One region of the Methylobacterium sp. FW306-05-D genome, then DNA from elsewhere that is predicted to be linked to it. Evidence: predicted binding sites of a transcription regulator. Region 1 holds the regulator's gene; each other region holds the start of a gene.
What was found. The regulator PhoB, encoded in region 1, activates phosphate uptake and scavenging genes when phosphate is short. The targets are predictions, from matches to a motif close to TGTCATNNANCTGTCAT.
Positions count from the first base shown of each region.

Region 1 (5,086 bases):
GGCTCCACCATCGCCTCGCGCATCGCCAACGAGTTCAACGAGGCCGACGGGCTGCAGCTCAATTCCCTGATGGCGCTGGGCTGCATCCTCTTCGTCATCACCTTCGTCGTCCTGATCATCGCCCGCATCCTCACCCGCCGCGCCAAGGTCGCGTGAGGCCGATCGCCTGAAGCCTCCCCCCGTTCTCCGAGACGTCAGGAACCCGCCATGGACGCCGCCAACCCCCTCGCCACCACCGCCCCGCCGGCCCGGATCAGCCGGATCCGCTCCGGCCGCCGGATCGCCGACAAGACCCTGATCCTGGCCAGCACCCTCGCCACCCTGGTCGGCATCGTCGTCCTCGGCTCGATCCTGTTCATGCTGGTGGTCGAGGGCATCAAGGGCTTCTCGCCCACCCTCTTCACCGAGCCGACGCCGGGCCCCGGCTCCGAGGGCGGCGGCATCGCCAACGCGATCCTCGGCAGCCTGGTGATGACCTTCCTGGGCATCCTGGTGGCAACCCCGGTCGGCGTGATGGCCGGCACCTTCCTGGCCGAGTACGGCCGCAACTCGAAGCTCGCCGACGTCATCCGCTTCCTCAACGACATCCTGCTCTCGGCGCCCTCGATCCTCATCGGCCTGTTCGTCTACACGCTGATGGTGCGCCCGATGGGCTCCTATTCCGGCTGGGCCGGCGCGGTGGCGCTCGCCATCATCGCCACCCCGGTCATCGTGCGCACCACCGAGGACATGCTGCGCCTCGTGCCCGCGACCCTGCGCGAGGCCGGCGCGGCGCTGGGCGCCCCGCCCTCCATCGTGATCAAGAGCATCACCTGGCGCGGCGCCAGCGCCGGCATCGTCACCGGCATCATCCTGGCGCTCGCCCGCATCGCCGGCGAGACCGCGCCGCTGCTCTTCACCGCGCTGAACAACAACAGCTGGTTCGGCGGCAACCTGATGGGCGGCATCCCGAACCTGCCCGTGATGATCTACCAGTTCGCCCTCTCGCCCTACCCGAACTGGCAGCAGCTGGCCTGGGCCGGCGCCCTGCTGATCACCGTCACGATCCTCGCCCTGTCGATCGTGGCCCGCTTCGTCATCAAGTCCGAGCGCGCGCGCTGACCTCCGGCGCGCCGCACCTCCCCCGCCTTCCGACCCACAGGATCTTGAACCGATGAACGCCGCCCCCGGGATCACGTCCGCGCAGCTCACCGGACGCCACAAGGCCGACGAGACCTCTCCGGTCCGCATCGCCGTGAAGGACCTGAACTTCTACTATGGCAGCTTCCATGGCCTGAAGTCGGTGAACCTCAACTTCCACGACCGCCAGGTCACGGCGCTGATCGGCCCGTCGGGCTGCGGGAAGTCGACCCTGCTGCGCACCTTCAACCGGATCTACAGCCTGTATCCGGAGCAGCGCGCGGAGGGCGAGATCCTCCTCGACGGCCAGAACGTCCTGGATTCCAAGGTCGACCTCAACGAGCTGCGCTCGCGCATCGGCATGGTGTTCCAGAAGCCGACCCCGTTCCCGATGTCGATCTACGACAACGTCGCCTTCGGCCTGCGCCTCTACGAGAAGCTGCCCAAGGCCGACCTCGACGCGCGCGTCGAGGAATCGCTCCGCAAGGCCGCCCTCTGGGACGAGGTGAAGGACAAGCTCAAGCAGTCCGGCATGGGCCTCTCGGGCGGCCAGCAGCAGCGCCTCTGCATCGCCCGCACCGTGGCCCAGCGTCCCGAGGTGATCCTGTTCGACGAGCCGACCTCGGCCCTCGACCCGATCTCCACCGGCCGCATCGAGGAGCTGATCGAGCAGCTGCGCTCGGAATTCACGATCGTCATCGTCACGCACAACATGCAGCAGGCGGCGCGCATCTCGCAGTTCACCGCGTTCATGTATCTCGGCGAACTGGTGGAGTTCGGGCCGACGACGCGCATCTTCATGAATCCCGAGAAGCGCCAGACGCAGGACTACATCACCGGCCGCTTCGGCTGATCCTCGGCAGGTCGGAACCGACCCGTGCGGGCCGGTTCCGGCCCGCGCCAGACACCATCAGGGCGGGCACCGGACCGGAGGCCCGATCGAGGAGCACACCCATGCCCGACCACATCGTCACCTCCTACGACACCGACCTCGAGGATCTGCGCCGCTCGATCTCCGAGATGGGCGGCATCGCCGAGAAGATGATGACCGAGGCCGGACAGGCCCTGGTGCGCCGCGACTCGGCCCTGGCCCAGGCGGTGATCGCCGCCGATGCCCGGCTCGACACCCTCCAGCGCGAGATCGAGGAGCGGGCGATCCTGCTCATCGCCCGGCGCCAGCCCCTGGCCATCGACCTGCGCGAGACGGTGACGGCGATCCGCGTCTCGAACGACATCGAGCGCATCGGCGATCTGGCCAAGAACGTCGCCAAGCGCGTGGTGGCGATCGCCGACCAGATCCAGCCGCAGAAGATCGTCATCGGCGTCCAGCACATGAGCGACCTGGTTCAGGAGCAGCTCAAGGACGTGCTCGACGCCTATACCGGCCGCGACATCAAGGCGGCCCTCGACGTCTGGGAGCGCGACGACGCCATCGACGCGCTCTACAACTCGCTCTTCCGCGAACTCCTGACCTACATGATGGAGGACCCGCGCAACATCTCGTTCTGCACGCACCTGCTGTTCGTGGCCAAGAACATCGAGCGCATCGGCGACCACACCACCAACATCGCCGAGACGATCCACTACCTCGTCACCGGCGAGAACCTCCTAGCCGAGCGCGAGCGCCCGAAGAACGACGCGTCCAACTACGCCACCGTGGACATGCCCGGCACGGTCTGACCCCGTGCCGCTCTGATCGAAAGCGCACGATGAGTACGCGTATCCTGATCGTCGAGGACGAGGAGGCCCTGACCCTCCTCCTCCGCTACAACCTCGAGGCCGAGGGCTTCGTCGTCGACTCGGCCTCCCGCGGCGACGAGGCGGACCTGCGCCTGCAGGAGCAGGTTCCCGACCTCGTCCTGCTCGACTGGATGCTGCCGGCCCTGTCGGGCATCGAGCTCTGCCGCCGCATCCGCGCCCGGCGCGAGACCGAGCGGCTGCCGGTGATCATGCTCACCGCCCGGGGCGAGGAGGGCGACCGCATCCGCGGCCTCGGCACGGGGGCGGACGACTACATCGTCAAGCCGTTCTCGGTGCCCGAGCTCCTCGCCCGGGTCCGGGCCCTGCTGCGCCGGGCCAAGCCCGCCCACGTGGCCAACCTGCTGGTGGCCGGCGACATCGAGCTCGACCGGGTCAGCCACCGCATCCGCCGGGAAGGCCGCGAGATCCACCTGGGACCCACCGAGTTCAAGCTCCTCGAGTTCCTGATGCAGAGCCCCGGCCGGGTGTTCTCCCGCGAGCAGCTCCTCGACGGGGTCTGGGGCCACGACGTCTACATCGACGAGCGGACCGTCGACGTCCATGTCGGGCGCCTGCGCAAGGCCCTCAACCGCCCGCGCCAGAGCGACCCGATCCGCACCGTGCGCGGCTCGGGCTACTCCTTCGACGAGATGTTCGAGGCCGAGGCCGAGTAGGCGCCCCCGCGGCGCGCCGGGTCGGCCCCCAGGCGGACAGCCGAGCCCGCCCTCAGGCGAAAATCATCGTGTCGGTGGGGAGGTGCACGGTGAAGCCCTTGCCCTCGTCGATCCAGCCCGGGCCGGCGGCGCCGTGGTTGATGCCGTTGGCCTCCTCGGCACTGCCGGCGAAGTGATGCTGGCCGGTCTGGGTGTTGTAGAAGCGCTCCAGAGTCAGGCCGCCGGGGGCGCCCGCATCCGCGTAGGCCTCGAAGGCGACGCCCTCGTACTTGTAGCTCGGCGCGGTCTTGAGGACCTGGTCGCGCTCGGACACGCTCGTGGTGAAGAAGTGGGCGTTCGAGCCGGTGTCGAAGAACCGGAACACGTCGACGGTGCCCGCGCCCTTGGCCGGGGCCGCCCACGGCGTGCCCTCGTAGGTGAACCAGGGCAGCGTCTGCTGGATCTGCGCCTTCTCGACCGTGCTCGTCGTGTAGAAGTGATCGCCCGTATGGGTGTCGTAGAACCGGTACACCGCCGTGACGGCGCCCTCGGCCGGGGCGCTGGCGACGGGAGGGCTCGTGACGGTGGGGCTCGCGACGGGCGTCAGGGACGCCGCCGGGACCGCCGCGGTCACTGCGGCGGGTGCGCCGTAGAGGGCCTGGATGCCCGCGATGTCGCCGGCCCCGAGGGCGGTGACGGAGGGGTTCAGGACCGCGTTCATCACCTCGGGCTTGGCGTTGTAATGGTCGAGGCCGAGGGCGTGGCCGATCTCGTGCAGGGTCACCACCGCGAGGTCGACGTTCTGGGTGCTGACCACCCGGGCGCCGGCGGCGTGCCAGCCCTCGCCGCTGTCGAAGGTCACGGCCGCCGACTGCATGCGCTGGCCGCTGTAGGAGTAGTTCGCGTAGCCGAGCGTGTTGCCGAGGCCGTCGATGCCCGCGAGGGTGAAGTCGATCTGCGCCGCCGCCGTGGAGGCGACCTGCTGGAAGGTGATGTTGGCGTAGGACGCCCAGGTCGCGAAGGCGCTCTGGAGGATGCCGACGAAGGAGGGCGGGATCGTGCCGTCGAAGGCCCAGGTGACGGTGCCGCCGCCCGTGCCCGCCGCGCCCGCGCCCCAGCGCGGTCCCTCCAGCGCATAATCCCCCATTCGCCGTCCCTCCCGTCCGCGCGGGCCAGGGTCGGCGGGAGGCGTTACGATTGTCTTAAGCGGCGCTCCCGTCCCCGGGGCGCATCCTCACAGGATGCTGCGCACCACGCCGCCATCCACCCGCAGGGCCGCCCCGCTGGTGGCGCTGGCGGCGGGGCTGCAGATGTAGGCGACCATGCTGGCCACCTCCTCGACGGTGGCGAGGCGGCCGATCAGCGAGGTCGGGCGGTGCTCGGCGACGAAGGCCCGGCCGGCCGCGTCGAGGTCGACCGCGCCGCCCGCGCCCCCGTCCTGCCCCTGGGCCATGCTCTTCATGAACTCGGCGACGCCCTCGGACAGAGTCGGGCCGGGCAGCACGCTGTTCACGGTGACGCCGCTGCCCGCCACGGTCTCGGCGAGGCCCCGGGCCACCGCGAGCTGGGCCGTC
Region 1 is NZ_JBYSXL010000089.1:6,503-11,588, forward strand. It holds gene pstC (phosphate ABC transporter permease subunit PstC) at 1-156, shown strand, start outside; gene pstA (phosphate ABC transporter permease PstA) at 208-1,101, shown strand; gene pstB (phosphate ABC transporter ATP-binding protein PstB) at 1,154-1,972, shown strand; gene phoU (phosphate signaling complex protein PhoU) at 2,074-2,799, shown strand; gene phoB (phosphate regulon transcriptional regulator PhoB) at 2,829-3,533, shown strand; gene AC3WLN_RS21025 (matrixin family metalloprotease) at 3,586-4,659, opposite strand; gene AC3WLN_RS21030 (SDR family NAD(P)-dependent oxidoreductase) at 4,747-5,086, opposite strand, start outside.

Region 2 (5,086 bases), on a different contig from region 1:
CGGAATCCGGCAAGCGTCCGGAATTCTCCCTGGTCTCCGGCGTGTCCACCGGTGCGCTGATCGCCCCCTTCGCCTTCGTCGGTCCGGAATACGACGCCGTCCTGAAGGACATCTACACCAGCGGCGTCGCCTCGACGCTGGTGCAGTCGCCGAGCTTCGCCAACGTTCTGTTCGGCTCGGGCCTGTTCGGCGACGGACGGCTGCGCGGCCTCGTGCGCCGCTACGTGACGCCGGACCTCCTCGCCGCGGTCGCCGCCCAGCATGCCAAGGGCCGTCGCCTCCTCGTGGTGACGACGAACCTCGACGCCCAGCGCGCCGTGATCTGGAACATGGGTGCCATCGCCGCCAGCGGCGGGCCCGCGGCGATCGACCTGTTCACCGACGTGCTCACCGCCTCGGCCAGCATCCCGGCGGTGTTCCCGCCCCAGCTCATCGACGTCCAGGCGGCGCAGCGCACCTTCCAGGAAATGCATGTCGACGGCTCGGTGGTGACGCCGGTGTTCACCCTCCCGCAATCGTTCCTGCTCCGCGACCGCCGGTTCAAGGCGGGCGCCAAGTCGGACATCTACGTCATCATCAACGGGCGGCTGGAGCCGGAATTCGATCTCGCCCAGAACAACACGCTCTCCATCGTCGAGCGCTCGTTCACCACGGCGAGCCGCGCCCGCAGCCGCGCCACCCTGGCCTCGACCTACGCCTTCACCCGCGCCAACGGCATCGGCTTCAACCTCGCCTATATCGACGAATCCGCGCCCAACACCTCGACCGCGCGCGGCTTCGACACGGGCTACATGCGCAGCCTCTACGAGGCCGGCTACCAGACGGGCCGCACCGGCACCTTCTGGCAGAAGAACGTGCCGGTGGCGCCGCTGGTCAAGGCCTCGGTCGTCGCCGCGCAATAGACCGGCGACCGGTCGGGCGGAACGCGTGGAGCGAGGGGGCCGGTTGCGCCGGGCACCCCTCGCGCCGGATGGTGCGGTGCGGTAGAGTCCCGTCAGCGTCCGGGTCCGTCCGGTGTCCGCCCCCGACGAGTCCCCCGCATGATCCAGATCGAAGACCTCACCTTCAGCGCCTGGGGCCGGCGCTTCTTCGATCGCGCCAGCGTCGCCGTACCGCCGGGTTCCAAGGTCGGGCTCGTCGGCCGCAACGGCGTCGGCAAGTCGACCCTGTTCAAGATCATCCTGGGCGAACTGCAGCCCGACGGCGGTGCCATCCTGCTGCCGAAGACGGCGCGCGTCGCCTCGGTCGACCAGGAGCATCCCGCGACGCCCGTCAGCCTGATCGACACGATCCTGGCGGCGGATGTGGAGCGCGAGGCCCTGAACGCCGAGCTCGAGACCGCCGCGCCCGAGCGCCTGGGCGAGATCTATGCCCGCCTCATCGAGATCGACGCCGACCGGGCGCCGGCCCGGGCCGGCGAGATCCTGGCCGGCCTCGGTTTCTCGGTGGAGGACCTGACCCGGCCGATGGCGGAATTCTCCGGCGGCTGGCGCATGCGCGTGGCGCTGGCCGCCGCCCTCTTCGCCGAGCCGGACATGCTTCTGCTGGACGAGCCCACCAACTACCTGGATCTCGAGGGGGCCCTCTGGCTGGAGGCGCGGCTCAAGCGCTACCCGCACTCGGCCCTGATCATCAGCCACGACCGCGAGCTCCTGAACAATTCGGTGGACGCGATCCTGCACGTGGCCGGCGGCAAGCTCGAACTCTACGCGGGCGGCTACGACGATTTCGAGAAGCGCCGGGCCGAGAAGGCCCGCCTCCAGGCCTCGACCAAGCAGAAGCAGGAGGCCGAACGCGCGCATCTCCAGAGCTTCATCGACCGGTTCAAGGCCAAGGCCTCGAAGGCGGCCCAGGCGCAGTCCCGCGTCAAGCGCCTCGCCAAGCTGGAGCCGATCGCCACCACCATCGAAGAACACGTGGCGCCGTTCCACCTGCCCTCGCCGAAGCGCCCCCTGGCGCCGCCCCTGATGCATCTGACGAACGCCACCATCGCGTATGGCGACGATGCGCCGGTGCTGCGCGACCTCAACCTGACCCTCGACGTCGACGACCGCATCGGACTCCTCGGCGTCAACGGGGCCGGCAAGTCGACCTTCGCCAAGATGGCGGCCGGTGCGCTCCAGGTGCGTGACGGACGGATGGTGCGGGAGGGCCGGGTGCAGGTCGGCTGGTTCCACCAGCACCAGATCGAGGCCCTCGACCCGAAGGACACGCCGCTGGCCATCATCCGGCGCGAGCGGCCCGACGACAGCGAATCGGCGCGGCGCGCCAAGCTGGCCAGCTTCGGCCTCGCCTTCGACAAGCAGGAGACCACGGTGGACGCCCTGTCGGGCGGCGAGCGCGCGCGGCTGCTCCTCAACCTGGTGGCGATGCAGGCGCCGCACCTGCTCATCCTCGACGAGCCGACCAATCACCTCGACATCGACAGCCGGAGGGCACTCCTCGACGCGCTGAACGATTACGGCGGGGCGGTCATCCTCATCACCCACGACCGCTCGCTGATGGAGCTGGTGGCGGATCGCCTGTGGCTGGCGGCCGACAACACGGTCAAGCCCTTCGCCGGGGACATGGACGATTACGCGAAGTTCGTTCTCGACCGGACTCGCGCCGGCCAGCGTGCGCCCGGGCAGGGACGCGAAAAGAAGGCGAAGCGCCGGGCGGCCTGAGCCGCGAGGGCGTCCGGGCGCCGGAAGGGCCCGGATCGCGAAGGAACCGAAGTTCCGGGCGGCCTGGGCCGCCCGGCGCGCGGAGACCGGTGGATGGGACCGTTCCCTGCGCCAGACTTCCTACTTGCGCAGGATCTTGGTCACGAGGCGGCCGAGCGGCGTGCCGGAATCGTAGTTGCGGTCGTCGCGGACCACGGGACGGTCCTCGTTGCCGAGGAGCTTGGTGACGATGCGTCCGATCAGGCTCATGGGTGGACCCTCTTGCAGTATGGGGCGCCAGGCGGGCCGGACTCGCGGCCCGCGAACGAAATGGCGCAGCTTCCCTCTCAACCCGCGGGACGCGGTCCCCGTTCCCTCCGGCGGTCGGTCGCTCCGCCGCGCCGTATCAAGCCTGTCATGAAGCCGTGATCTAACCTTGGCCGTTAAGGCGGCAGGGATGGACTTTCACATGGACGGCGGGCGACGGGCAGCGGAGGTCGAGGCGATCCGCCGGGAGGTCGCCGACGACTTCGACGAGGAGCTCGAGCTCGAGATGGAGGACGAGCGCCTGGAGCGCCTCGCCGGCGAACTCGGCCGTCCTTCCCGTCCGCCCGGCCTCGACCGCAAGGTCTATTTCCGCGAGCTGTTCCGCCTCCAGCACGAGTTGGTGCGCCTGCAGGACTGGGTCCAGGCCCACAAGCTGCGCGTCGTCGTGATCTTCGAAGGGCGCGACTCCGCCGGCAAGGGCGGCGTGATCAAGCGCATCACCCAGCGGCTCAACCCGCGCGTCTGCCGCGTCGCGGCGCTGCCCGCCCCGAGCGAGCGCGAGCGCACGCAATGGTATTTCCAGCGCTACGTCGCCCATCTGCCGGCCGGCGGCGAGATCGTGCTGTTCGACCGCTCCTGGTACAACCGCGCCGGCGTCGAGCGCGTGATGGGCTTCTGCTCGGCCGACGAGGTGGAGGAGTTCTTCCGCTCCGTTCCCGAATTCGAACGCATGCTGACACGCTCCGGGATCATCGTGCTGAAATACTGGTTCTCGATCACCGACGAGGAGCAGGCCTTCCGCTTCCATATGCGCATCCACGATCCCCTGAAGCAGTGGAAGCTCTCGCCGATGGACGTGCAGTCCCGCCGCCGCTGGGAGGACTACACCAAGGCCAAGGAGGACATGCTCGCCCGGACCCACATCCCGGAGGCACCGTGGTGGGTGGTCGAGGCCGTCGACAAGAAGCGCGCCCGGCTCAACTGCATCAGCCACTTCCTCGCGCAGATCCCCTACGGCGACGTCGAGCATCCGCCCGTGCACCTGCCGGACCGGGAGCGCCACGACGACTACACCCGCCACCCCGTGCCGCCCGAGATGTTCGTGCCCGCGGTGTTCTGAGACGGAGGGACGCGAGCCGGCCGCTTGCCCCGGCCGGCCCCGATGGGCGAGAGGGTTAGCGCAGGCTTTCCGCGCCTGCGCGCCCAGGGACCCGGCATGACCGATACCGACCAGACCCCTACCGAGGACCTTCTCTTGACGGTCGAGGGCGGCATCGCCCGCCTCACCCTCAACCGGCCGCAGGCACGCAACGCGCTCACCTTCGGCATGTACCAGGGGCTGATCGATGCCTGCGCGCGCATCGAGGCGGATGGGGACATCAAGGCCCTCGTCATCACGGGGGCGGGCGACAAGGCTTTCGCGGCCGGCACCGACATCGCCCAGTTCCGGAGCTTCTCGAACGCCCAGGACGCGATCGCCTACGAGCGCTTCATGGATCGGGTGATGGGTGCGCTGGAGCGCCTGCCCGTGCCGACCATCGCGGCGATCGCCGGCGCCTGCACCGGGGGCGGGGCGGCCATCGCGGCGGCCTGCGACCTGCGGCTCGCCACCCGGGACGCCCGGCTCGGTTTCCCCATCGCCCGGACCTTGGGCAATTGCCTCTCCCTCGGCAACCTGCGCCGGCTCTCCGCCCTGATCGGCCCGGCGCGGGTCAAGGACATGATCTTCACCGCCCGCCTCGTCGGGGCCGAGGAGGCCCTGGCCATCGGACTCGTGGGCGAGGTCCTGCCCGATGCCGAGGCCCTGGCGACCCGCGCCACGGAACTCGCGGCCCTGGTCGCCGGTCACGCGCCGCTCACCCTGCGGGCGACCAAGGAAGGCCTGCGCCGCCTCCAGGACGCGGACGAGACGGGGGCCGAGCGTCCCGGCGACGACCTCATCCGCCTCTGCTACACCAGCGCCGATTTTCGCGAGGGCATGGAGGCGTTCCTCGCCAAGCGCTCTCCGGCCTGGACCGGCCGGTAGCGCCTAGTCCAGCCCGGCCACCTTGATGGCATCGCCCTCGAGCCGGACCTGGGCCGGCAGCCCGCGCTGGACCGGGCCGAGGTCGTCGGCGGTGCGGTAGAGGCCGTCGATGGCGATGAGTTCGGGTTCGAACCGGCGGCAGGTGATG
Region 2 is NZ_JBYSXL010000008.1:61,039-66,124, forward strand. It holds gene AC3WLN_RS05290 (patatin-like phospholipase family protein) at 1-902, shown strand, start outside; gene AC3WLN_RS05295 (ABC-F family ATP-binding cassette domain-containing protein) at 1,041-2,666, shown strand; gene AC3WLN_RS05300 (hypothetical protein) at 2,787-2,915, opposite strand; gene ppk2 (polyphosphate kinase 2) at 3,103-4,032, shown strand; gene AC3WLN_RS05310 (enoyl-CoA hydratase/isomerase family protein) at 4,129-4,938, shown strand; gene minC (septum site-determining protein MinC) at 4,942-5,086, opposite strand, start outside.
Region 2: a site for PhoB is predicted at 3,059-3,075, ahead of ppk2 (polyphosphate kinase 2). Genes of this name have one in related genera too.

Region 3 (4,470 bases), on a different contig from region 1:
GGCGTCTCGCTCGACACCTCCGCGTTCACCGAGCCGTCGGCATTGGCGAAGACGTTGGGCAGGTCGCCCTCGTCGGGACCTTCCGGGTTCAGCAGGCCGTGCTTGCTCTGGTCGTGATTCACGTGGGCCTTCGATTTCTCGAACTTCGCGGTGTCCGAGCAGTCGCCCACAGCGTGGAAATGGATGCCGTGCCAGCCGGGGGGCAGGCCGCCGGGCTGGATCGTCACGCGCATCACGAGGGAACTCGCGCCGTCGCGGATCATGATCTTGCCGATGGTCTCGCCCTTCCCGTTCTGGATCGGGCTCTCGAAGGTCTGCGGGGCCGCGGGCGGCGGCGCCTCGGCGGGCGCGGCCGGGGCGGGCTGCGCGAGGGCAGTCTGGGCGGCGAAGGCCGTGCTCGCCGCGAGGGCGAGGACCGACGGAAGTCGTCTCATGAAATGGCTCTCCTCTCCACGCCGGGTACGCCTGTGGAGCGTCAACGAAGATGGTCCCGGGGCGATCCACGGCAATGCCGGGGATGCGCGACCTTTCCCATGCCGGGGGCGGCGAGGCCAGACGGCGCGACCCGGGGGCGGCGCGAATGCCTGTGTCCGGCGGCACGCCGATGCTTGCGGCGCGTGGACGAACTCTTAAGGTTTCGCTAAGTTTCGCCTGACGAGGCCGGTGCCCGACCCTGATTCGCCAAGTCTCTCCCGGTGGATGGGCTCAAGATCCTGACCCGGCATCGACAGTGATCGCAGCATTGAAGACGCGTTGGGAGGTTCCCATGACGTTCACCGTCCCTCGCCGCCTCGGGTTCCTCGCTCTCGTGATCGGTGCCCTGCCGACCCTGGCCCTGTCGGAGACATCGTCCCCGGCCGGGCGGACATGGACCGATCCGCCGGCCCGCAGCGCCGCCGAGACCAAGCCCGCGCCGGCGCCGGCGGCGTCCCCGGACCCGTCCAGCGAGGCCTCCAAGGCGGCCCCCGTCGAGGCGAAGCGCCCGACGCGCGCGGCGGTCCGGGCGCCCAGGACCGCGCGCCGGTATACCGAAGCACGCGTGCGGGTCACGCACCCGGCGGCGTCTTTCTCGGCGCCGCGCCGCCAGGCCGTGCGGACGGTCGCGCGCGGGCCGGCCGCGGCCCCGGCCGTCCGGCGCGTCGCCCAGCGGCCGGCCCCCTACGCGGCGCGGCCGTCGGTGATGCGCTACAGCTACGGCGTCGTTCCGGACTCCACCGGGCCGTTCGTCGACGAGGACGACCGGGCGCGCCGGATCCGGCAGGCCCAGGAGGCCGGCTACCTCGTGGTGCGGTCCCGCAGCATCGAGTTCCCCGACGGCCGGCGCCTGCGCACCTACCGCCCCTACGAGGAGGAGAGCGAGGACTGAGGGGCCGAACGGCCTGCGGGCGTCGCGCACGAAAAAACCCCGCCGGGGGTGCCGGCGGGGTTCGGGTCGGATCGGGCGCGGGGCCGTGGATCAGCGCAGGCGGCCCGGCCGGGCGGGCTCGAACACGATGCGGCGGTGGAAGGCGCACCAGCTCTTGCCGTCCGGCGCCGGGGCGCCGCAGCAGACGGCGCGGTCGTTGGGCTCGCCGATGATGAATTTGCACACGAAGGCACCGGACTGCGCGAACGGCACCCGCAGCTCGGCGGAGGGCTCGGCGATGGCATCGGCCTCGCCGACCTGTGACATGCGGACAAGCTGGTTCATGGATCGGATGACTCGCGGACTGGCTTTCGCGGGCAAGGCCCTGCGGATTCTGACGGATCGGAAGCGCGTCGCCTTCGGGAGGGCCTCTCCCCTGCATGGACTCAGCGGGCGGCCCGCGAACATGAGTGGGGAGACTTGCGGACCCTGAGCGGGTCGAAAGCGCGGCCGAACCGGACGCGACAGCGTCATGATGCTGTTATATCTGGGGTTTGCCCCTCGGCAAACAAGTGCTGACGCATGTGTGTGTTGCAACGCACAGCTTTCCGGCCGCTGGCGCAAGGCGTCGCGGACAGGACCGGACCCGTCACGAAGCAGCGCGTCGTTTCATCCCGGGCCGCGGCGAAGAGTCGGTCACTGTCATCGTCCTGTGACGGGACCGTCATAGCAGCGGAGCGCGCAGGGCGTCGCGGCGGGATCACCCCGCCCGCGCGATCGCCCCGCCGAGGGAGCCGAGCCATGGCCGATGCGATCGCCCCCGGACTTCGCGCCGCGCCGCCCGAGGCCGGCTCGGGGCGCCGCCCCGGCCCGAACCTCGACGGCGGCATCCATGTCGCGGGCCTCGTCGCCTTCGCGGTGGTCCTCCTCGGCGGGCTCGCCTATGCCGGATACAGCCTGATCCACGACATGAACGCGGTCGGCGAGACGCCGCTGGCGATCGGCGCCTTCGCGCTCCTGGCCCTGGCGCTGCTCATCGCCCTGGCCTTCGAGTTCGTGAACGGCTTCCACGACACCGCCAACGCGGTGGCGACGGTGATCTACACCCACGCGCTGCCGCCGGTGGTGGCGGTGATCTGGTCCGGCGCCTTCAACTTCCTCGGGGTCATGCTGTCCTCCGGCGCGGTGGCCTACGCCATCGTCACCCTCCTGCCGGTGGAGCTGATCCTGCAGGTCGGCTCGGCCGCCGGCTACGCGATGATCTTCTCGCTGCTGATCGCCGCGATCCTGTGGAACCTCGGCACCTGGGCGCTCGGCCTGCCGAACTCCTCCTCCCACGCGCTCATCGGCTCGGTGATCGGCGTCGGTTTCGCCAACCAGCTGATGGCGCCCGCGGGCCAGGGCACCTCCGGTGTCGAGTGGGGGCAGGCGGTGAAGGTGCTGGAGGGGCTGCTGTTCTCGCCCGTCCTCGGCTTCGTCCTGGCGGCCCTGCTGCTGCTCGCCATGAAGGCGGTGGTCAAGCGCCGGGACCTCTACGAGGCCCCCCGGGGCGAGGCCCCGCCCCCGCTCTGGATCCGCGGCCTCCTCATCCTCACCTGCACCCTGGTGTCGTTCTTCCACGGCGGCAACGACGGCCAGAAGGGCATGGGCCTGATCATGCTGATCCTGATCGGCGCCGCCCCCACCGCCTATGCCCTGAACCGGACCATGTCGGACGACACGACCCCGGCCTTCGTGCAGCAATCGAAGGACGCCAGCGCGGTGTTCGCCGCCCGGGCCGGGACCGCGCCGCGTCCCGACGCGGCGGCCGCCCGCGGCCAAGTCAGCGAGGCCCTGCGCACGAAGGCGCTGAACAGCCCCGCCGTCTACGCGGCGCTGGCCGCCCTCTCGGACGACATCGCCGCCTCGGTGCAGCGACACGGCGCGATCCGCCAGGTGCCGGCCGCCGCGACCCCGAACCTGCGCAACGACATGTACCTCGCCGCCGACGCGGTGCGGCTGCTGCCGGCCGCCGGCGCCGGCCTCCCGGAGGCCGAGGGCAAGACCCTCAAGGCCTACGAGGGCCTGCTCAACGACGGCACCCGCTACATCCCCACCTGGGTGAAGGTCTGCGTCGCCCTGGCGCTGGGCCTCGGCACCATGGTCGGCTGGAAGCGCATCGTCGTCACGGTGGGTGAGCGGATCGGCAAGACCCACCTCACCTACGCCCAGGGCGCCTCGGCCGAGATGGTGGCCGCCGGCACCATCGGGCTCGCCGAACTCTACGGCCTGCCCGTCTCCACCACCCACATCCTGTCGAGCGGCGTCGCCGGCACCATGGCGGCCAACGGCTCGGGCCTGCAGGTCGCCACCGTGCGCAACATGGCCCTCGCCTGGGTGCTCACCCTGCCGGCCGCCATCACCCTGGCGGGCGGCCTGTTCTTCATCCTGCGGCACGTGTTCTGACGGGCGGGCCGGGCGATCCCGGCTTTCTTGAGGTCGCGCGGCGCTGCGTGTAGGTCGGGGGTGGGCTCGTCCGGGTTCGGCCGGCCGCCAGGAACCCCATGCGCGTCTTCGTCACCGGCACGGCCGGCTTCATCGGCTACCACCTCGCGCGGCGCCTCCTCGCCGAGGGCCATGCCGTCACGGGCTTCGACGGATTCAGCGACTACTACGACGTCGGCCTGAAGCGGGCGCGCCACGCCGAGCTCGCGCGAGATCCGTCCTTCACCCCCGTCGAGGCCCGCCTGGAGACGCCGGGCGCCCTGCGGGAGGCGGTCGGCCGGGCCGAGCCCGAGATCGTCGTGCACCTCGCGGCCCAGGCCGGCGTGCGCTACAGCCTGGAAAATCCCGGCGCCTACGTCGAGGCCAACCTCGTCGGCACGGCGAATCTCATCGAGGCGGTGCGGGCCCATCCGGTGCGCCACCTCCTGTTCGCGTCCACGAGCTCGGCCTATGGCGGCAACACCGCCCTGCCGTTCCGCGAGACCGACCCCGCGGTGACGCCGCTGACTCTCTACGCCGCCTCCAAGCTCGCGGGCGAGGCGATGATGCATGCCTACAGCCACCTGTTCGGCATCCCGACGACGGCCTTCCGGTTCTTCACCGTCTACGGCCCCTGGGGCCGCCCGGACATGGCGCTGTTC
Region 3 is NZ_JBYSXL010000140.1:152-4,621, reverse strand. It holds gene AC3WLN_RS23555 (superoxide dismutase family protein) at 1-434, opposite strand, end outside; gene AC3WLN_RS23550 (hypothetical protein) at 767-1,366, shown strand; gene AC3WLN_RS23545 (GcrA family cell cycle regulator) at 1,457-1,813, opposite strand; gene AC3WLN_RS23540 (inorganic phosphate transporter) at 2,147-3,790, shown strand; partial or broken gene AC3WLN_RS23535 (NAD-dependent epimerase/dehydratase family protein) at 3,889-4,470, shown strand, end outside.
Region 3: a site for PhoB is predicted at 1,874-1,890, ahead of AC3WLN_RS23540 (inorganic phosphate transporter). Genes of this name have one in related genera too.